One region of the Limosilactobacillus urinaemulieris genome, then DNA from elsewhere that is predicted to be linked to it. Evidence: predicted binding sites of a transcription regulator. Region 1 holds the regulator's gene; each other region holds the start of a gene.
The links. The regulator HrcA, encoded in region 1, represses chaperone genes, less so after heat shock. The targets are predictions, from matches to a motif close to TTAGCACTCNNNNNNNNNGAGTGCTAA.
Positions count from the first base shown of each region.

Region 1 (7,559 bases):
TCGTGATCCTCGCGTACAAGGAGTAACCATTACTGGTGTAGATGTTACTGGCGATCTTCAACAAGCAACAATTTACTACAGTATCTTGTCCGATAAAGCTTCTGATATGGAAAAAGTTCAAGCTGGTTTGGATAAGGCAACTGGTTTAATTCGGAGTGAATTAGGTGCACGGTTGAATATTTTCAAAACACCTGAAATTAAATTTGAACGAGATAAGTCAATTGCCTACGGAAGTCGGATTGATCAACTGATCAATAAGCTTCACCAGCAAGAACAAGATAAGTAATTAAGGATGAACGAGCTGGGAGCTATCTCTTAGTTCGTTTTTTTATGGAGAGAATTATATGGATGGAATTATTCCCTTGTATAAAGAACGTGGAATGACAAGCTTTGATTGTGTTAGTCGATTGCGGCGAATACTAAAAACTAAGAAAATTGGCCATTCAGGGACGTTGGATCCGTCTGTTGATGGTGTATTACCAATTTGTGTCGGTAATGCGACTAAAGTGGTAGAATATTTGATGCAGTCTGGTAAAGAATATCAGGGAGAACTAGTAATTGGGAAAGCAACAACGACTGAAGATTTTGACGGCGAAGTGATTGAAACTAAGCCAGTTGAAGCGTCAATTAGTAGTGAACTAATTAAGACAGCAATGCAGAAAATGACGGGAGAAATTATTCAAATTCCGCCAATGTACTCTGCCGTCAAGGTAAATGGTAAACGTCTTTATGAATATGCTCGTGCTGGTGAAATTGTGGAACGCCCACGACGGAAGGCAATAATTAGTAGTTTTATAATGTGTCGGAACGAATATGATCCAATACACCAAGAACAACACGTTTATTTTAAGGTAAAGTGTAGTAAGGGAACTTATATTAGAACACTTGTCGTTGATTTAGCGCGCTCACTTGGCTATCCTGGTGCGATGAAATGGCTAACCCGACTTGAAAGTGGCGGCTTTACACTTGATCAAACGTTGAGCCTGAACGATATTCAAGATGCGGTAGCTCACCAAACAATCAACCGGCATCTTTACCCAATTGATTATGCATTAAAAGAATATCCAGCAGTAGAATTAACTCCGGCACAATGGCATTCTGTTCAGCATGGGGGTTGGCTTAAGAAAGATGAGCTACAAACGGTGGCAAGTGATGTGGTCCTGAAATATGATGGGTCGACTAAGGCACTATACCACTTAACTGCTCAAGGATATAAACCAACAAAGATGTTCTCTGTAAAGTGAAGGAGGAAGAACAAGTGGAAGTAATAAGGATCCACCACCCATTGCAGAAAGAGTTAGTGCCTGCTGGTCCAGTAGTGCTCGCAATGGGCTTCTTCGATGGTGTTCATCGTGGTCACCAACAAGTGATTAATACTGCCAAAAGGGTTGCTGAACGGGAAGGCCTCCCGCTAGCGGTATTAACTTATGATCATGCGCCTGGAATCGTTTATCAACAATATCCTGGTGGTTTTAAATATCTGTCAACAACGCCACGAAAGTTAAATCTTCTAAAACAATTAGGGGTTGATTTGGTATATTTAGTTAGCTTTACTTCTTCATTTGCGAGTCTCTCACCACAAGAATTCGTTGATCAATATTTAATTGGATTTCACGCCAAAATTGTGGTGGCGGGCTTTGATCATACTTACGGTAAAGCTGCGGTGGCAACAATGGCGCGTTTGCCGGAGTATGCTAACGACCGATTTAACGTAATTACGGTTCCCAAGTTTACCGGTAATGGCAACCATAAGATTGGTTCACGGGTTATTCGTAAAGCTATCGATCGGGGGGATGTTGAGCTGGCTAATCAGATGCTCGGTTATTATTACACGACAACGGGAATCGTTGTTCATGGTTTGGCACGAGGACGAACACTGGGCTTCCCTACAATTAACGTTGAAACTCCTGAAGGTGAACGTCTTCCTGGTATTGGCGTATACACTGTTCAAGTGCAGATTGGTCAAAAATGGTATGGTGGGATGGCAAGTGTCGGTCATAACATTACTTTTGGTGATCAAAATAGTCTTACTGTTGAAATATACCTTTTTGACTTTGATCAGCTGGTATACGGTGAAGAAGTCAGGGTTCGGTGGTTTTATTATCAACGTGGTGAAATGAAATTTAGTGGTGCTGACGAACTTGTTGTCCAGATGAGGCAGGATGAACAGTTAGCCCGCCAGAATTTACAAAAAATTACTCCTGACATACAACAACTATTAATTTAATTCTTTCAATTGAGTTTGGAAGTTGAGAAACCGTTAATTATAGAAAAGGCCAGAGAAGCATTTTGCTTTTCCGGTCTTTTTCCTTTATCAATGACGACTTGCCCGATGATTGGTTGATTGATTAATTTTATGAATATGGCGCTTAAACTTTGTGCCGCCGTCCGTAACTAACTTGAAGTGGCGCATTTTAGCGTTGAACGGGCGGTTCGATAGGCGAATTGAAACCCAGCGACGCATGATCTCTATCATTTCATCAAGATCTTTACTGAGATGCTCGTTATTAGCTTTTATTACGGCATCGTGAATATCAGTCTGTAACCGATTAATCAAATTATTATGATAGTCAAGCAGCTCCCTTGTTAAGGGGGCGTTCCTGTAACTATTGAAGAGCTTCTGAATAATTCGCATAGCATCTTCGGGACCACTTGGCTGAATAAATCGTTGCTTCTTATGTTTCATTAAAAAACTCCTAGATTTTATTTGACGTTTCTTGACTTTTACTATTCAGATTGTTATATTATACATGTGTTTAGCACTTAACCCTATAGAGTGCTAAAAGGGGAAGTGATACAAATGCTAACACAGCGTCAAAACAAGATCCTGCAAGCGATTGTACGTCAATATACCGCAACAGGTCAACCTGTTGGGTCAAAACACCTGGCAGAACAGTTGCCTTTTAAGGTGAGCTCTGCTACGGTTCGAAATGAAATGGGGGTTCTTGAAGAAGTTGGTTTTGTTACCAAAGAGCACTCATCTTCAGGACGGGTACCTTCTAAAAAGGGTTACCGTTATTATGTTGACCATTTGCTTGATCCAGAGGTTATTACTGACAATGATTTAGTAGTAATCCAAAATTCACTAGGAACAAGTTTTCAAAAGATTGATGAGATCATTTCGCACTCGGCTGATATTTTATCTGATCTTACTTCCTATACAGCCTTTACACTGAAGCCCGAACAAGCCGATGTCCGGTTGAGCGGCTTTCGGGTTGTTCCGTTAGGTAATCGAAAGGTAATCGCCATTTTAGTCACTGATAGCGGTGATGTCGAAAGTCAGGCATTTACGTTACCACGAAATTACGATACAGATGCTCTTCAGGCCGTTATTCGGATGATTAATGACCAGCTAGTGGGGCAGCCATTAGCTAACGTGATGAAACGACTGAATGATGATATTCCGCTTCGGGTGATGCACTATATGCAAAGTGCAGATGGCTTTTTGGATCTGTTTGATAGTGTCGTGTCAAGGGCAGCACGTGAGCAATTCTTTGTTGGCGGCCGGTTAAATCTCTTAGATTTCTCAGAAAAGCATGATTCGGTTGACTTACAGACACTGTATAGTTTGCTTGACCATAACGATCAATTGTCGCATCTATTAGATTCAAATGTTTCTGATGATGGGGTAAACGTTAAAATTGGTTCTGAGATTTCTAAAGATAAGGCCTTAGATAATTATAGTTTGATCACGGCAACTTATGATGTTGACCAATATGGTAAGGGCATTATTGCGGTACTAGGTCCAACAAGAATGCCTTATTCACGGACGATTGGTTTAGTGAATGCATTCCGTCAGGAGCTAGCAAAACGACTTTTAAACTTTTACCGTCATTACTACGATTCATAGGAGGCGAGTCGATTGGCAGAAGACAAAGCTGCAAAGCAAACAGGTAAGGAAGCAAAGCACCAAAGTAAAAATGCTGCTTCTGAAAAAAACGACCAGTTTGATGTTAAAGAGTTACAGACTCAAGTGACAAAATTAGAAAGTCAAGTTAAAGATTTACAACAGCAATTAGATGAGAAGGACGATAAGTATTTGCGGGCTGAAGCAGAAATTCAGAATATGACTACCCACTTTAAGAAAGAGCGTGCTCAACTACTAAAGTATGATGGTCAAGATTTAGCCAAGTCCGTTTTACCTGTTTTGGATAACCTTAAACGGGCACTGACGATTGAAGTTCATGACGAAAATGGTCAGCAGCTAAAGAAGGGGATCCAGATGGTTCATGACCACTTAATCAGTGCATTAAAGGACCACGGAATTACTGAGATTGATGCAGACGGTAAGCCGTTTGATCCGACCCTTCACCAGGCAGTGCAAACAGTACCGGTGGAAGGTGATCAGAAGGCCGAAACAGTGGTGAAGGTACTCCAGGCCGGCTATCAATTAAAGGATCGGGTTCTTCGTCCCGCAATGGTTGTAGTTGCACAATAAAAATAAGAGAGGGAATAAACAATGGCAAGTAACAAAATTATTGGTATTGATTTAGGTACTACTAATTCCGCCGTTGCCGTTATGGAAGGTAACGAGCCAAAGATTATTACAAATCCAGAAGGAAGTCGGACAACTCCATCTGTAGTTTCATTTAAGAATGGTGAAACTCAAGTTGGTGAAGTAGCAAAGCGTCAAGCAATTACTAACCCTAATACTATTTCATCAATTAAGAGTCATATGGGTGAAGCCGGATATACCGTTGAGGTTGATGGTAAGAAGTATACTCCACAAGAAATTTCTGCAATGATTCTTCAATACTTGAAGAAGTACGCTGAAGATTACATTGGTGATACAGTTAGCCAAGCAGTTATTACTGTTCCTGCATACTTTAATGATGCTCAGCGTCAAGCCACTAAGGATGCTGGTAAGATTGCCGGATTAGATGTTAAGCGGATCATTAACGAACCAACCGCTTCATCACTTGCTTATGGTCTTGATAAGAAAGACAAGGATGAAAAGATCCTTGTTTATGACCTTGGTGGTGGGACCTTTGATGTTTCCATCCTTGAATTGGGCGATGGTGTCTTCCAAGTTCTTTCTACTAATGGTGATACTCACCTTGGTGGGGATGACTTCGATAAGAAGATCATGGATTGGTTAATTGACGGTTTCAAGGAAGAAAACGGTGTTGACCTTTCTAAGGATAAGATGGCTCTTCAACGGTTGAAGGATGCTGCTGAAAAGGCAAAGAAGGACTTATCAGGTGTTCAAGAAGCTCAAATCAGTTTGCCATTTATTTCTGCTGGTGAAAATGGTCCACTACACCTTGAAAAGACATTAAGTCGGGCACAATTTAACCAATTAACTAATGATTTGGTTGAACGGACTAAGCAACCAGTTATGAATGCTTTGAAGGATGCCGACTTAACCTTTGATGATATTGATGAAGTAATCCTTAATGGTGGTTCTACTCGTATTCCAGCTGTTCAAGAAATGGTTAAGGAATTGACTGGTAAAGAACCTAACCACTCTATTAACCCAGACGAGGCGGTTGCCCTTGGTGCTGCTATCCAGGGTGGTGTCCTTACTGGTGATGTTAAGGATGTTGTTTTACTTGATGTTACGCCACTTTCACTTGGTATTGAAACCATGGGTGGTGTCTTCACCAAGTTGATTGACCGGAATACTACTATTCCAACATCCAAGAGCCAAATCTTCTCTACTGCAGCTGATAACCAATCTGCTGTTGATATTCATGTTCTTCAAGGTGAACGACCAATGGCAGCTGACAACAAGACTTTAGGTAACTTCCAACTTACTGACATTCCAGCTGCTCCTCGTGGTGTTCCTCAAATTAAGGTTACCTTTGATATCGATAAGAACGGGATCGTTAACGTTTCTGCCGAGGATCAAGGAACTCATAAGAAGCAAAACATTACTATTAAGTCTAACTCTGGCTTAAGTGATGAAGAAATTGAACGAATGAAGAAGGATGCTGAAGAACACGCAGCAGCTGATAAGAAGAAGAAGGAAGAGGTTGACTTGAAGAATGAAGTTGACCAAGAACTCTTCCAAGTAGATAAGACTTTGAAGGAAGTTAAGGGTAAGGTTCCTGAAGAAGATATTAAGAAGGCCGAAAGTGCTCGTGACGACTTGAAGAAGGCTAAGGAAAGCGGCAACTTAGATGATATGAAGGCTAAGAAGGACGCATTAAATAAGGTGATCCAAGATCTTAGCGTAAAGCTTTACCAACAAGCCCAAGGTGCTCAAGGCGGTCAAACAGGTAATGCCGGTAATAATGGCACTAACGGAAACAATAATAATTCTGGTTCCGATGATGGCAAGACCGTTGATGGTGACTTTAAGGACGTTACCCCAGATGACAAGAAGTAATTCTATCAGCCGTTAATAAACAATTGTTAAAAGCCAAAGGCCGGAGAAAAGGACTTTGGCTTTTACTTTCGTTTGTCATGTATGGTATAACTAAACAAGCAATATAAATGGAGGATCCGTATGGCAGAAGAAAGTTACTACGACATCCTAGGTGTAAAAAAGGATGCTTCTGAAAAAGAAATTAATCGGGCTTACCGGAAACTTGCAGCGAAATACCACCCGGATATTAACCATGAACCTGGTGCTGAAGAAAAATTTAAGAAGATTAATGAAGCGCATGAAGTACTGAGTGATCCACAAAAACGGGCCCAATATGATCAGTTTGGTTCAGCAGGACCAAATGCAGGAGCTGGTCAAGGATTTGGTGGCTTCGGTGGTCAACAAGGCTATGGTGACTTTGCCGGTGGCGATTTTGGTGATATTTTTAGTCAATTCTTTGGCGGCGGTGGTCGTCGTCAAGCTGATCCGACGGCACCACGTCAGGGTCGTGATTTGCAATATTCAATGACGTTAGACTTTATGGATGCTGTTTTTGGTAAGACCACAACAATTAAGTATGAACGGGATGCCCAATGTGACGTCTGCAAAGGGAGTGGTGCAAAACCTGGAAAGTCTCCCGCAACATGTTCACGGTGTCATGGTAGTGGAGTCATTCTTACCGTACGGCGGACGCCCCTTGGTAATATTCAAACCCAAACCACCTGTCCTGAGTGTAACGGGACTGGTAAGATCATTAAGCCGGAAGATCAGTGTACTAAGTGCCATGGTTCTGGGCATATTCATGAACGGCATGAATTGGAAGTTAAGGTTCCTGCAGGAATTGATGATGGTCAACAAATGCGGTTAGAACACCAAGGTGATGCCGGTGAAAATGGTGGCCCTTATGGTGACCTGTACATTGTTTTCCGTGTAACGCCAAGTCGGGAGTTCCGACGTGATGGTTCAACGATCTACGTTGATCAAGATATTTCATTTGCCCAAGCCGCATTAGGTGATGAAGTGAAGGTTAAGACTGTTCATGGTGATGTTAATCTTAAGATCCCTGCTGGTACTCAATCTGAAACAAACTTCCGTCTTCGGGGGAAGGGTGTTCCCCACTTGAATGGCAATGGCAATGGGGATGAACATGTTACAGTTCATGTTCATACACCGAAGAGTCTTAATAAGCGTCAAAAAGAGGCAATGATGGCCTTTGCTGCTGCTAGTGGTGAAGACGTCAAGGGAGTTA
Region 1 is NZ_CAKOBX010000011.1:38,455-46,013, reverse strand. It holds gene rbfA (30S ribosome-binding factor RbfA) at 1-286, shown strand, start outside; gene truB (tRNA pseudouridine(55) synthase TruB) at 345-1,244, shown strand; gene ribF (riboflavin biosynthesis protein RibF) at 1,259-2,227, shown strand; gene MR181_RS08095 (hypothetical protein) at 2,315-2,686, opposite strand; gene hrcA (heat-inducible transcriptional repressor HrcA) at 2,801-3,850, shown strand; gene grpE (nucleotide exchange factor GrpE) at 3,863-4,438, shown strand; gene dnaK (molecular chaperone DnaK) at 4,460-6,331, shown strand; gene dnaJ (molecular chaperone DnaJ) at 6,452-7,559, shown strand, end outside.

Region 2 (7,559 bases), on a different contig from region 1:
TTGTCAAGCCGAGACTGGCAAGGCCAACACCAATCGCACCGGAAGAAACTAAAACCATTTCGTAACCCTGATGATTTAAAGTTGCGAGGGTATACGCAAGACGGTCAATTGTCCGTAAATTAACCTGACCATTGGGGTAGATTAAACTACTTGTCCCGACCTTAACGACAATGCGTTGATGTTGCTTTCCCATATTAACCATCCCTTCTAAACAAAAAGCATGCCTATGTCGAGGCACCAGTTACGGCGTTACCATCCTCGTTCAAAGACATGCTTTACTCTTTTTCAAAAATATTATTTACGTGTTGGATTAGAAATGATTAGGATTCGGAATTATGTAAGTGGCTCTCAGCCGGTGACCACCATTCTCTGGAACTTCCTACTTAGATCATTTGATTGCAGTTTACTTTCTTCTTGGCTAAAAGTCAACTATTTTCTTGATCGAACTTCTCTAATTCTTCAGCTGCATTAGTCCACTCTAACTCGACTTCTTCAGATTGCTCATTTAACTTATTCAGTTGTTTTTGTAAATCCGCAAGTTGTCCAATGTCAGTAGCAATTTCTGGTTGACTCATCTGTTCTTGAATTGCTTGTGACTGTTCCTCAAGGGAAGCCATTTGGTTTTCTAACTTGTCAACTTGGCGCTGAAGCTTTCGCCGAGCACGCTGGGTTTCCTTACTTTGTTGGTAAGATTGTTGAGCACTGGATTTCTTTGGTTTAGCTGCAGAGTTAACTTGTTGGCTATCCTGGTTCGTAGATGAAGCTAATTCCTTATTAACGGCTTCAAGGTAGTCATCATAGTCACCTTCATAATGCTTAATTCCGGTAGCACTCATGTCAAGAACATCCGTAGCAACCTGGTTAATAAAGTACCGGTCGTGGGAAATAAACAGGACCGTTCCAGAAAATTCGTTGATTGCATTTTCAAGGACTTCACGACTATCAATATCTAAGTGGTTTGTTGGTTCATCAAGAATTAAGAAGTTAATTGGTTTAAAAGAAAGTTTAGTTAATTCTAGCCGGGCCTTTTCTCCACCGGAAAGGTCATGAACCAGTTTATAAACATCATCACCAACAAAGAGAAAACTACCAAGGAGAGAGCGAATATCCTTTTCGGGAATGTTTGGATGATCGTCCCAAACTTCATTTAAAACTGATTTTTCGGGATGAAGTTGCTGCTGTTCCTGATCGTAGTAACCAATTTGTAAGTTAGCGCCTAGTTTAATTGAACCGCTAACCAGTGGAATCCGATCCAAAATTGACTTTAACAGGGTTGATTTACCAATTCCGTTAGGTCCAATGATTCCAACTCGTTGGGGCTTGCGAACGGAAAACGACAGTGGCCCGGCAAGCTTTTGATCATTATAACCAACAACTGCGTGATCAACGTCCAGGACTTCATTACCGCTATCCTTATCACTGTGAAAATGAAAGTGGATTGACCGATCGTCAGTCTCGGGACGATCCAGCCGTTCCATTTTTTCTAATTGTTTCCGGCGCGCTTGAGCACGTTTTGTGGTTGATGCCCGAACAATGTTGCGATTGACAAAGTCTTCAAGCTTCGCAATCTTCTTTTGTTGCTGTTCATAGTGCTTCCATTCAGCGGTAAGCCATTCCTGCTTGTGTTGCATAAATTGGGTGTAATTACCGGTATAATGCCGCAATGTATGGTTATCGAGATCATAAATATCGGAAACAACTCGGTCAAGGAAGTACCGGTCGTGAGAAACAACAAGGAGTGCGCCTTGGTAGCTTTTTAGATAATCTTCTAACCATGCAAGGACGTTCATATCTAAGTGGTTTGTTGGTTCATCTAGGATCAAAAGGTCAGGAGACTGCAGAAGGATCTTAGCAAGAGCCAGCTTTGTCTTTTGTCCCCCAGATAAGGAATTAATCGCGGTTTGGTAATCAGCCTCTTCAAATCCAAATCCTTTTAAGATTCCCCGCATTCGCGACTCGTACTCAAAACCACCCTGTTTCTTGAAAGCGGATTGGAGTTGGGAATATTTTTCCGTAGTTAGTTGAAATTCTTTCGTTGTTGGATCGAGTGAAGCTAATTGGTCTTCCAACTGGTGAATTTGCTTTTCCATTTTATGGAGGGGAGCAAACACTAGGTCAAGCTCAGCCCAGATACTATTTTGGCTGTCCAATCCTTGATCCTGGGCTAGGTAACCGATAGTCAGGTTCTTGCTCTTAGAAATTGTCCCTTCATCAGGACTAGTGATTCCGGCAATCATTTTTAATAGGGTCGTTTTTCCGGCACCATTACGACCGACAAGGGCAGTTCGTCCATGTTCTTGAATTTGGAGATTGATGTCATGAAAGAGGACATCCGCGCCAAAGCGACGCATTACATTATTGGCTTGCAAAAGAATCATTTTGTTTACCTCGTTCTTCAAAAGATGTACTTTTCCATTATACGCTGGTTGACCTTGATTTCACAAAGTTTAACCTACAAATTACGTTAACGATTAAGCAAATGAAAAATTTTTTAAAAATAATTTTGTTTGAGTGTTCACAATAGGAGAGTTTGTTGCTAGAATAATAAGAGAATTGGATTTCACAAACTAGCAAAATTGAGTAAAGATTTTAAGCTCACTAATGTTGAATAACATAAAAATCGTAGGAGGAATAATAAAGAATGGTTACCAAGAAAATTCCTAAGGCAACGGCAAAACGTTTACCAATTTATTACCGTTACCTTAGTGTACTATTGAGTGCAAATAAGCGACGAGTTTCATCGACGGAGCTTTCAGAAGCGGTTCAGGTTGATTCCGCAACCATCCGTCGTGACTTTTCTTATTTTGGTGAATTGGGAAAGCGGGGCTATGGTTATGATGTTGAGAGCCTGTTGAACTTCTTCAAGGGAATCCTAAATCAGGATACCCTTACTAACGTGGCCCTTGTTGGTGTCGGCTCATTAGGAAGTGCGCTCCTTAACTATAATTTCCATCAAGATACTAACTTGCGGATTAGTGCAGCGTTCGATACTAAGCCGGAATTAGCAAATACTGTAAAGAGCGGGATCCCAATTTACCCAGCAAGTGAGATGCAAAAGCAAATTAAGGAACAGCAGATCGATGCCGTGATTTTAACTGTTCCAAGCTCAACTTCTCAAAAGGTTGCGGATCAATTAGTTAGCGTTGGGGTAAAAGGGATTTTGAACTTTACGCCAGTTCGTCTCTCGGTTCCAAAGAATGTTCAAGTGCAAAATATTGACTTAACTAATGAACTCCAAACGTTAATCTACTTCATCAAGAATTATGCTGAAAATAATCATGATGAGAAAACAATCTAAATTATAGAATCGTCGGTAGTTACGCTAGATGTAATTACCGACGACTTTTTAGTTAGCATCGTCTGAAGAGCATATTGGTTGCAATCAACTCTAAAAATGGTATAGTAGAAAATGTAATTAGCACTTGGTACATGAGAGTGCTAATTTGAGTATGGAATTTATCAAAATGGAGGGATTAACGTGTTAAAACCATTAGGAGATCGCGTTCTTCTTAAAGCAGAAACAGAAGAAGAAAAGACTGTTGGTGGCATTGTTCTTGCTTCTAACGTTAAGGAAAAGCCTACTACAGGAAAGGTAATTGCTGTTGGTGCTGGACGGACTTTAGATAATGGAGAAAAGTTAGCACCAGTTGTTAAGGAAGGCGATCGCGTCCTCTTTGATAAGTATGCCGGAAATGAAGTTGAATACGACGGCGAAAAGTACCTCGTTGTTCATGAAAAGGACCTTGTTGCTATTGTTGAATAAGTAGCTAGGGTTTAGTTGATGACAGCATTAATATTAATATGAGGTGAATAAAAAAATGGCAAAAGAAATTAAGTTTTCTGAAGATGCACGGAGCTCAATGCTTCGCGGTGTTGATAAATTAGCTGACACAGTTAAGACCACTATGGGACCAAAGGGACGGAACGTTGTCCTTGAACAAAGCTATGGCACACCAACCATTACTAATGATGGTGTTACAATCGCTAAGAGCATCGAATTAGAAAATCATTTTGAAAACATGGGTGCTAAGCTTGTTTCTGAAGTAGCTTCCAAGACCAATGACATTGCTGGTGACGGTACTACCACTGCTACTGTTTTGACCCAAGCAATTGTTAATGCCGGAATGAAGAACGTTACTTCTGGTGCTAACCCAGTTGGTATTCGTCGGGGAATTGACAAGGCTACTGAAGCTGCTGTTGAAGCATTAAAGAAGATGTCCCATGACGTTAAGACCAAGGACGACATTGCACAAATCGCTTCAATTTCAGCTGCTAACCCAGAAGTTGGTAAGTTGATTGCCGATGCAATGGAAAAGGTTGGTAACGATGGTGTTATCACTATTGAAGATTCTCGTGGTGTTGAAACCAGCGTTGACGTTGTTGAAGGGATGAGCTTCGATCGCGGTTACATGTCACAATACATGGTTACCGACAATGATAAGATGGAAGCTGATTTGGATAACCCATACATTTTGATTACTGACAAGAAGATTAGCAATATTCAAGACATTTTGCCACTTCTCCAATCAGTTGTTCAAGAAGGTCGTTCACTCTTAATTATCGCTGATGACATTACTGGTGAAGCACTGCCAACCCTTGTTTTGAACAAGATTCGGGGAACCTTTAACGTTGTTGCTGTTAAGGCTCCAGGATTTGGTGACCGGCGGAAGGCTCAATTGCAAGATATCGCTGTTTTGACTGGTGGTACTGTTATTTCTGATGACTTAGGAATGAGCTTGAAGGATGCTACCGTTGATCAACTTGGTCAAGCTAACAAGGTAACCGTTACTAAGGACAGTACTACTATTGTTGATGGTAAGGGCTCCAAGGAAGCAATCACTGAACGGGTTGACCAAATTAAGCAAGCAATTAGTAAGTCAACTTCTGACTTTGACAAGGAAAAGCTTCAAGAACGTCTTGCAAAGCTTTCTGGCGGTGTTGCTGTTGTTAAGGTTGGTGCTGCAACTGAAACCGAATTGAAGGAAAAGAAGTACCGGATTGAAGATGCCTTGAATGCTACCCGGGCTGCTGTTCAAGAAGGTTTCGTTCCTGGTGGTGGTACTGCCTTAGTAAACGTTCTTCCAGCATTAGATGACATTAAGGCTACTGGCGATGAAGCTACTGGTGTTAACATCGTTAAGGATGCTTTGGAAGCACCAGTTCGTCAAATTGCTGAAAACGCCGGTGTTGAAGGCTCAGTAATTGTTAACCAATTGAAGAGCGAAAAGCCAGGAATCGGTTACAACGCTGCTGATGGCAAGTTTGAAGATATGGTTGAAGCCGGAATTGTTGACCCAACTAAGGTTACACGTTCTGCACTTCAAAACGCTGCATCAGTATCCGCATTATTGTTGACTACTGAAGCAGTTGTTGCTGACAAGCCAGACCCAAATGATAACCAAACTCCAGCTCCTCAACCAGGTGCTGGAATGGGTGGAATGATGTAATTCCGCTAATCACAGATTAAATTTAATTAATTAAAAGACTGTCGGTCCTTCGTTAAAAAGCGAGGGGCTGGCAGTCTTTTTGCTTATCGTTTGAGTTGTTGGAATTAGTTTTCAATAGGTTAAATTGATCGTATAATTAATTAAATCGATTGAAGTTATAGTTTTAATTATTAGATAGTTAGCTAATGGGGAGGAAATGGACATTGTCTAGTAGAAATACTCAAGAATATTTACGTAAAATGGAAAAGCAACGTCAACGTTTCGGATTAAGAAAACTTACAGTTGGCGTTGCTTCAGTTTTACTAGGAACGACTATTGTTATTGGAGGAAGTACGGTAGCCCACGCTGATAGCAATTCACCGGTTAAGCCTGAAACGGATTCTTCGGAAAGTGCATCCTCTTCAGCGGTAGCTATTCAGTCTGAAAAGACGGTTAGCTTATCAAATAAGCAAGGCGATAATGCTCAGAATTCGGAGAAATCAAAGTCAACTGCGGAAACGACGACTCTTAATTCAACTCAGACACAACAACCACTTACGCAGGATGCTGTTAAGGAACAGAAAACTCAAGATGGTAATAGCCAAGTAAAACATACTGAATTTACAGCTGATAAGACTGATATTAATTCAGGTAATGACATTACCTTTAACTTCAATACCAATGAGGCTAGGGCGGGGGATATTTACAAAGTCGTCATCCCCGAAACCAGTGATGGCTTTGACGCAACCGACTCAGATGGCAATGGAATTGATACAGTTGATTTTGGTCAATTCCAAGGTGATTACGGGAACGGAAGTTTAGCTTACGATAAAGCCAATAAACAGTGGGTACTAACTGATACTTTTACTAAGGATAATGCCAATACGCAGCCAATTATTTTGTCTACAAATAGTTCTTTTGATACAAGTAAGCTTCATTCAACTGGTACATTTAAACGTAAGGCTTATTTGTATAAGAATGACCAATTACTTAAGACAGTCGAATTTAATCAAAAAGTCTCTACTTATGTAAGCTTAGCTTGGAAACATAAAGACGGTGTATATTCTAGTAATGAAGCCATATATACAACGGCAGGTAAAGAAGTAACGAATAAGGCAATTCTGGCTAATACGGATTATGTTTGGAAACCAATTATTAGTACTTTTTATCCGCAATTTAATCACGGGACAACGTTAGAAATTCCGATGCCCGATCATTTTGTGTTAAATACAGATGCTACTAATAATGCGATTACTAACTTGAGAAAATCATATAATGTTTCTGTAACTCAGGATGGTAATGTCGTAAAGATTAATTTGCCACAATTGTCTAACGAACAGCTAAAAAATCTAAAGATTAGATATTCATCTTCTTTAGATTTTGAAATCATTGGTCAGTTTAAGATGGATGTCCCCAAGGGAGATACTCCGCTAGCAAGTAATGTTAATCCTAAAGTAACCCAAGAAACAGGAAACAATGATAGTGTAAGCGATACGGTTAATCCTGTGTCAGTGATAATTTTGGGACAAGACCATGGACTAGATAAGGTTCCAGCGGGCGATATTTTTTCAGGCAACATCGGACCGGATGCTTATGAATATGATCAAAATGGTGATCTTGATACCCAAAAGCCAGTAACGGCAATTGAAAATAAGACTAACCACGATCTAAATAAATACATCAATATTACTAATAATAGTCCTTATGATTTAACTGATGTTCAAGCAACGATCGATGTTCCTGATGGGATGGACATTAGTGGCTTATCGGTGAATGATACAAAACACAGTTTCTCTTATACCTTTACTTTAGATGATGGTAGTAAGCAGACGGGGACATTTAATGCAGGTAGTTCATCAACGTTACTTAGTGCAACGGCTGGAAAGAAGATCAAAAACGTTCAATTAGTATTTGATAAACTAATTGCCTTTGATTCAGTAAATAATTTTGGCTTGAACGGGGTTTTGGCTAAGAACTACCAAGATGGCTCTGAAGTAAAAGCAGGTAATAACTTACACACTGAACTCCATTTAACTGCCAGTGGAATTGCATCACCAGGTGAGCCAGCCACTTTTACCCAAAATCAGAAAATTGTTGAAAAAATTCCGGTAAAGCCTGAAATTCACAACAATC
Region 2 is NZ_CAKOBX010000001.1:225,144-232,702, reverse strand. It holds gene proB (glutamate 5-kinase) at 1-202, opposite strand, end outside; gene MR181_RS01040 (ABC-F family ATP-binding cassette domain-containing protein) at 426-2,378, opposite strand; gene MR181_RS01035 (redox-sensing transcriptional repressor Rex) at 2,642-3,298, shown strand; gene groES (co-chaperone GroES) at 3,479-3,763, shown strand; gene groL (chaperonin GroEL) at 3,819-5,447, shown strand; gene MR181_RS01020 (YSIRK-type signal peptide-containing protein) at 5,651-7,559, shown strand, end outside.
Region 2: the regulator HrcA is predicted to act here: its motif matches at 3,416-3,442, upstream of groES (co-chaperone GroES).

Region 3 (7,559 bases), on a different contig from region 1:
TTCGCCATCCTTAACATCTTCATAACGAGTGTTTTGAACAAGCAATACTTCGCCATCCTTAAGTTCGTTAATAGCATCTTCTAGTTCCTTACCTTCAGTAACTGGAACAAACTTAACAGGCTTGTCGAGTAATTCAGAAAGACGTTCAGCAACAGCCTTCAAAGACTTAGCAGGCTTATCTTCTTCCTTCTTAATTCGACCAAGGTGTGAGAACAGAATAGCCTTACCACCATGTTCGATAACATACTTAATAGTTGGTAAAGCGGCAACAATCCGGTTGTCATCTTCAACCTTAGTACCGTCGTCACTAATCGGGACATTAAAGTCAACCCGCATTAAAACTTTTTTACCACTTAAAGGTAAATCTTCAACAGTTAATTTTGCCATAAATTATGTTTCCTCCTTCTTTGTTAAGAAAAAGGGTGGTTGGAGTCTCCTCCTCCCACCTTTTTATGCCGCTAATATTTCAGCATTCCGGATTAAAGGTTTGCAAAGTGAAGCAAAGTCCGGATCATGTTGCAAGTGAAACCATTTTCGTTGTCGTACCATGCAACAGTCTTAACTAATTGAGTACCATCTTCGCCTTCCATGATTTCGGTTTGTGATGGGTCAAATACAGAACCAAAAGTAGAACCAATAATATCAGTTGAAACGATTGGGTCATCAGTGTAACCGAATGCTGGGTTATCCTTGGCAGCTTCCTTCATAGCGTTGTTAACATCATCAACAGAAACCTTCTTGTTCATGATAGTAACAAGTTCAGTTAATGAACCATCAGGAACAGCAACACGTTGTGCGTGACCTGAAAGCTTACCGTTCAATTCAGGAATAACAAGACCGATAGCCTTAGCAGCACCACTTGAGTGAGGAATAGTGTTAACAGCAGCAGCACGGTTGTTACGGAACTTCTTACCACGTGGTTGGTCAAGAACAGCTTGGCTACCAGTGTAAGCGTGAACAGTAGTCATAGTACCAACCTTGATACCGAAGTTCTTGTTCAACCAGTAAGCCATTGGTGCAAGACAACTAGTTGTGCATGAACCAGCTGAAACAATCTTGTCATCAGCCTTTAAAGTATCCAAGTTAACACCAGGAACAACAGTTGGAATGTTACCAGCAGGTGCAGAAATAAGAACACGCTTTGCGCCGGCATCCAAGTGAGCTTGTGACTTTTCTGCAGAAGTGTAGAAACCAGTACATTCAAGAACAAAGTCAACACCGTCGTTCTTTACCCAAGGAATGTTACGTGCGTCACGTTCTGCGTATACAGGGTATTCCTTACCATCAACAACGATACCCTTGTCAGTTGATGAAACTTCGCCATCAAAACGACCTTGGGTTGAGTCGTACTTAAGTAAGTAAGCCAACATTTCTGGTGAAGTCAAGTCGTTGATAGCAACAACTTCAATATCATCAGTGTTGAGTTCGTGAATACGACGGAATGCCAAACGACCAATACGGCCGAAACCATTAATACCAATCTTTACAGTCATACTGCAATTTCCTCCTTTAGGAAAAACATAATTAGTGTCTTTGCTAATTCAATCACATTCATACGATACCAATCACATCTAAGTAATATTAGGCATCTATGCCAGATCATGATTTAGCAATTACAACCTTACGGTATTAATAATACTCACATTTCACTAACTTGTCTATCCAATTAGCCTGAAAAGTTTTATTTTTCTTGTGAAAACGTTATCATTATTAAAATAGAAATTTATTGTTGCAATTATGCTTAAAGTAAGATAATATAATATTTGTTGACGCGCCCTTAGTGTAATGGATCGCACGTGAGATTCCGGTTCTCGAGATCCGAGTTCGACTCTCGGGGGGCGCATTTTTTATAAGGAGACTAACAAAATTTGTTAGTCTCCTTTTTTAGTAATATTTAATATAGAGGGAAACTGGGAATTAACCCATTTAAGAGCCTGATGGGCTAACCTAGAACGACGAGTGATGATAAACTCGTCAGAGTCGTTCGTAGCCGAATAGGCTTGCACCGCTGCGTTAGACTCGAAGGCTCGGTTTACGAAACGAAGTGAGCCTATTTGGATTCCCGCAATTAGACTCAGTAGTTTCGAAAATTACTGGTAATAGTAAGAAGCCGAGAAAAAACGTCTTGTTTTTTCTCGGCTTCTTACTATATGTTTAATGATTTCATCAACATTTATCGTCCTATACCAGTCAGTCTTTCCTCTAAGAAAGTTAACTTCCGGTTGATCCCTATTATTAAATAAAGTAAATAAAAAAGTTGACTAAAATAGATTCAGTCAACCATTACAATATTAAATTACTTTTCTTCAGCTGGCTTTTCCTTAGCCCACTTACGAATAGCTTCAATCTTCTTTTCCTTTAATGCTCGCTTGTACTTAGGAGCAATTGGCCGACGACCTTGAACGCCGTATGGGTGTGCTTTACGCATAGCAAATGCCTCCTTATATATTAAACGTAAATTAATTAACGTTCCAATTATACCGGGCATGGATTTAAAAAGCAACCCTTCATAAAATGCTATCTCTTGTCAGGATTATCATAGCAACATTTCCTAGAGTAAAAAAATTTCAAAAAATTAAACTAGACCAATTTTAAAATATCTTTAGAAAAATTAATAGATAAAAGGACTTGCAAAGTATACCAATAGGAGGTACTATATAGTCGTAAACAAAGAAGGGCCAATTAAAATGCCCAATATATGAAAACGAGGTAATTTATTATGACTAAAGATACATTCAAAGCATTCGTTAAATTTAACAATACCGACTGGACAACCCTTGATAAGGAATCAGCTGCAACTGAACTTAGTTTGATTGCTAAGGATCTTCACTAAATTAATACCAACTATGCGGCTCATTATTTCCTCTCCCCCTATCATTAATGATGCTTAGCCGTATAAACACCACGAATTGACCATAATAAAATAATGAGACCGTTAAACTCCCGGTCTCATTTTTATTTTTCGTGACAAATTATTTGACCTTTTTTGACCAAACGAGTATAGTATTCACATAAGTTAGCAATTGATGCTAACAAGTGCTAAAAATAAGGGAGGCTAATCGACTATGAATTTAGTTCCTACTGTCATTGAGCAATCATCTCGTGGTGAACGTGCTTATGACATTTATTCACGGCTTCTAAAGGATCGGATCATTATGTTGTCTGGTCCAATTGAAGACGATATGGCTAATTCAATCGTTGCGCAACTTCTTTTCCTAGATGCGCAAGATTCAACAAAAGACATTTACCTTTACATTAATTCTCCAGGTGGTGTGGTTACATCTGGAATGGCAATTTACGATACCATGAACTTCATCAAGTCTGATGTTCAAACTATTGTTATCGGGATGGCTGCTTCCATGGCCAGTGTCCTAGTATCCTCAGGTGCTAAGGGTAAGCGTTTTGGTTTGCCACACTCACAAGTTTTGATTCACCAACCATCTGGTGGTGCTCAAGGTCAACAAACCGAAATTGAAATTGCTGCTACTGAAATTTTGAAGACACGAAAGATGATTAACGAAATTCTGGCCAAGAATTCAGGACAGCCAATCGAAAAGATTAACCGTGATACCGAACGTGATCACTACTTAACTGCTCAAGAGGCTGTTGATTATGGTTTGCTTGACGGAATTATGGAAAATAATTCAAAGTTGAAGTAACTAATGATCAGAAAATAAGCTGAAGGAAAATTTCCTTCAGCTTATTTTCGTTTAAACTTACTTATTTGGCTAGTGCTCGGTTTCGCAGCTCATCCGCATATGCATTCAACTTTCGCAAGCGATGATTAACACCAGACTTCGAAATTGGGCCACCGGGAACTAGTTCGCCTAATTCTTTTAAACTGACTTCCTGGTGAGCAAGTCGCGTTTCAGCAATCTCGCGTAGCTTATCTGGCAAGCTTTCTAAGCCGACGCTTGCTTCAATGAGCTTAATATTTTCAATTTGCTTAGTTGAAGCATTAGCGATCTTGTTCATATTTGCATTCTCACAGTTAACGAGACGGTTAACCGAATTACGCATGTCGCGAACTATTCGAATATTTTCAAATTGTAACATCGAATTAGTCGCACCAATTAGCGACATAAAATTAGCAATTTTCTCTGCTTCCTTAAGGTAAACAATATACCCACTTCGTCGAGCAGTTGTTTGAGCATTTAAGCCAAACTTATTCATCATTCGGGCAATCATTTCATTATGTTCTTCATAGAGAGAATAGATTTCCAGATGATAACGGGAAGTTTCAGGGTTATTGACAGAACCACCAGCTAAAAATGCACCACGTAAATATGAACGAACCATCCACTCATCCTTTAACAATTCGACAGGAACCTGTTCTTTGATCTGCATCCCTTGTAAGATCTGTAAATCATCCAAAACACGTTCTGCAGAATAACGCAAACGAACAATGTACTGGTTATTTTTCTTTAGTTTCATCTTCCGCCGGACAACAATCTCGCTTTCGACGTGATAAAAGTCTTTTAATAATGAATAAATTCGCCGAGCAATGGCGGGATTTTCAGTCTGAATATTCAATACTAGGTGATGATTACTGATCCCGATTGATCCATTCATCCTGATTAAGGCCATTAGCTCTGCTTTAGCATTATCACGGTGGACCTTAATTGCTGTTAGCTCTTTTTTTACTTCGCTAGCATAGGACAATGCCAGTCACCTCCTAATCATGAACTTCATGGAGGCGATTCATTAACTCATTAACAACCTTATCTCGGTCATGAAATGCTCCATTATCCTTTAACTGTAAAAAGTTGGAACTAATAACTCGACACCCCTGCTCCCGGAGTCCCTGAAAATCATGTCCTACAGGCTGGGAAATTTCATTCCATTCCTTAAAGTCAATATAATTATCAGGAACTGGCTGAATATTAACTAATACAGTATCAATAAAGTTTTCACCAAGATGACGGTTAAGCACCCGAACATGATCGGCGTCAGTAAAGTGATCGGTTTCTCCTTTTTGTGTCATAATGTTGCAAATATAGACTACTTCTGCCTTGCTTTTGCATACAGCTTCGGCAACATCGTGAATCATCAAATTTGGCAGAATACTTGTAAACAGGCTACCGGGCCCTAAAACAATTTGATCCGCGTTTTCAATTGCCTTAATAACCTCAGGCACTGCTTTGGCTTTGTGACCATCATCGTCATTTGATGGCGTTACCCAGACACGTTTAATCTGCTTATGAGCCTTAGTAATTTCTGACTCACCACTAAGAATTGAGCCATTCATAAATTCAGCATTCAGCGTTAATGGTTCATCAGAAACAGGAAAAACATGACCCCGGATCTCCATCATCTCTGAAAGCTCCTGGACTGCATCAAAAATATCACCCTGCATTTCCGAAAGCGCGGAAATAATAAGGTTACCAATAGCGTGACCTGCCAAAAATTGGTCAGTCGTTTTGAAACGGTACTGGAAGATCTCCTTCTGTAATTTTGGTAACTCAGAGAGCGCCACCAGAACATTTCGAATATCGCCAGGCGGGACCACATTAATATAATCTCGAAGGATCCCCGACGAACCACCATCATCAGCGACGGTAACCACCGCTGTAATATCAGCATTTTGATCGCGCAACCCGCGAAGGATAACTGGAAGACCAGTTCCGCCCCCGATCACAACAATCTTTGGCTTATGAAACATATAATCCTTCCTCTTCTTTTTTATTTTGCCTTATCAACGTCCCGATGGTGAATATTAACTTGATAACCATCAGTTTTTAAATCAGTTGCAATCTTATTTGCAATGGTAACGGAACGGTGTTGTCCTCCAGTACAGCCAATTGCAATTGTTAGACTACTTTTCCCCTCATGAATATAGCCTGGCATTGCCGTTTCTAATAGTGACTTTAAATGTGCATAAAATTCCTTTGCTAACGGGCTTTTCATCACATATTCCTGAACAGCAGCATCATTTCCTGTTAAATGTTTAAGCTCCGGGACGTAAAAGGGGTTGGGGAGAAAACGAACGTCAAGTACAATATCAGCGTCTAACGGCAATCCATACTTGAAGCCGAATGACATTACTTCAATATAGAAATTGCTCCCCTCGCCATGACCAAAAATCTTATTGAGTCTTAGTTTGAGGTTTCGTGGCGTCAAAGAAGTAGTATCAATCCGAATATCTGCCTCACTCTTAAGATTGTTCAGCAATTTTCGCTCAGCCGTTACGCCATCCAACAACCGACCATGAGGCGATAGCGGGTGTGAACGACGCGTTTCTTTATAACGAGAAATTAATTTATCATCGGCAGCGTCGAGAAAAAGTAAACTAACATCAAGATCCTCACGTTTTTTTAATTGGCGAATACTTGGCAGTACTTGATCATAAAATCTCTGGGAACGAGAATCCATCACCATAGCAACCTTATTAAATTGACTCGCTTTCTCCATCACATCGACAAATTTTTCTGCCAAGTTAGGCAGCATATTATCGAACACGAAGTAGCCTAAGTCTTCAAGACTATGAACAGCAACGGTTTTCCCAGCACCGCTCATTCCGGTAATAATTACCACTCGCATCTTTTCTACCATGTTCTCCCCCTCTTTTCTACACTTATACCTAATTATTGTATCACAACAATCCGGGTGTGTCTTTTAATAACTAAAACTAGGGTTGGGCTTATCATTTTTTACAAAGCGCTAGTTAATGATTAAAACCTACAGAAAAGGTTTCAAAGCTCGACAATCTCGAACTCTGAAACCTTCTTGTGGATTTCCCAAGAAATTGTTATGCGTTAATAATGGGCACCACTGATGCCAGCTTCCTTAGGTTATTTAGAATTTTTAATGTTGTTTTTTTCTTCAAGCGCTTTATCTCGTTCTAACATCTTCTTCAGATATTGTCCGGTATAACTTTCCTTAACCTTTGCAACCTCTTCAGGAGTCCCGGTAGCAACAATATAGCCACCTGCTTCTCCTCCCTCAGGACCGAGATCAATAAGCCAATCAGCTGACTTAACAACATCAAGATCATGCTCAATCACTAGGACAGTATTCCCAGCATCTACTAATCGCTGCAAGACCGCCAACAAGCGTTTAATATCATCCATATGTAACCCGGTTGTCGGTTCATCCAAAATATAAAAGCTTTTTCCTCGCGATTGACGATGAAGTTCGGCAGCAAGCTTCATTCTCTGAGCTTCACCACCTGATAGCGTAGTAGCTGGTTGACCAAGAGTTACGTAACCTAAGCCAACATCTTCAATCGTTTGCAGCTTTCGCTTAATTTTTGGAATTGCGCTAAAGAATTTCAATGCTTCAGAAACGGTCATGTTCAGAACCTGTGAAATATTCTTTCCCTTATACTCAACTTCAAGTGTTTCCGAATTATAACGCGTTCCATGACAAACTTCACACGGAACGTAAACATCCGGCAAGAAATTCATTTCAATTTTAATAATCCCGTCACCATGGCAAGCCTCACAACGACCACCTTTTACGTTAAAACTAAAGCGTCCTTTGTTATAGCCGCGCATCTTTGCCTGATTTGTTTGGGCAAAGAGTTCGCGAATATCATCAAAGACCCCGGTATATGTAGC
Region 3 is NZ_CAKOBX010000001.1:178,449-186,007, forward strand. It holds gene MR181_RS00865 (phosphoglycerate kinase) at 1-387, opposite strand, end outside; gene gap (type I glyceraldehyde-3-phosphate dehydrogenase) at 480-1,493, opposite strand; gene MR181_RS08730 (hypothetical protein) at 2,297-2,428, opposite strand; gene clpP (ATP-dependent Clp endopeptidase proteolytic subunit ClpP) at 3,066-3,659, shown strand; gene whiA (DNA-binding protein WhiA) at 3,721-4,662, opposite strand; gene MR181_RS00885 (gluconeogenesis factor YvcK family protein) at 4,676-5,662, opposite strand; gene rapZ (RNase adapter RapZ) at 5,683-6,552, opposite strand; gene uvrA (excinuclease ABC subunit UvrA) at 6,792-7,559, opposite strand, start outside.
Region 3: the regulator HrcA is predicted to act here: its motif matches at 3,017-3,043, upstream of clpP (ATP-dependent Clp endopeptidase proteolytic subunit ClpP).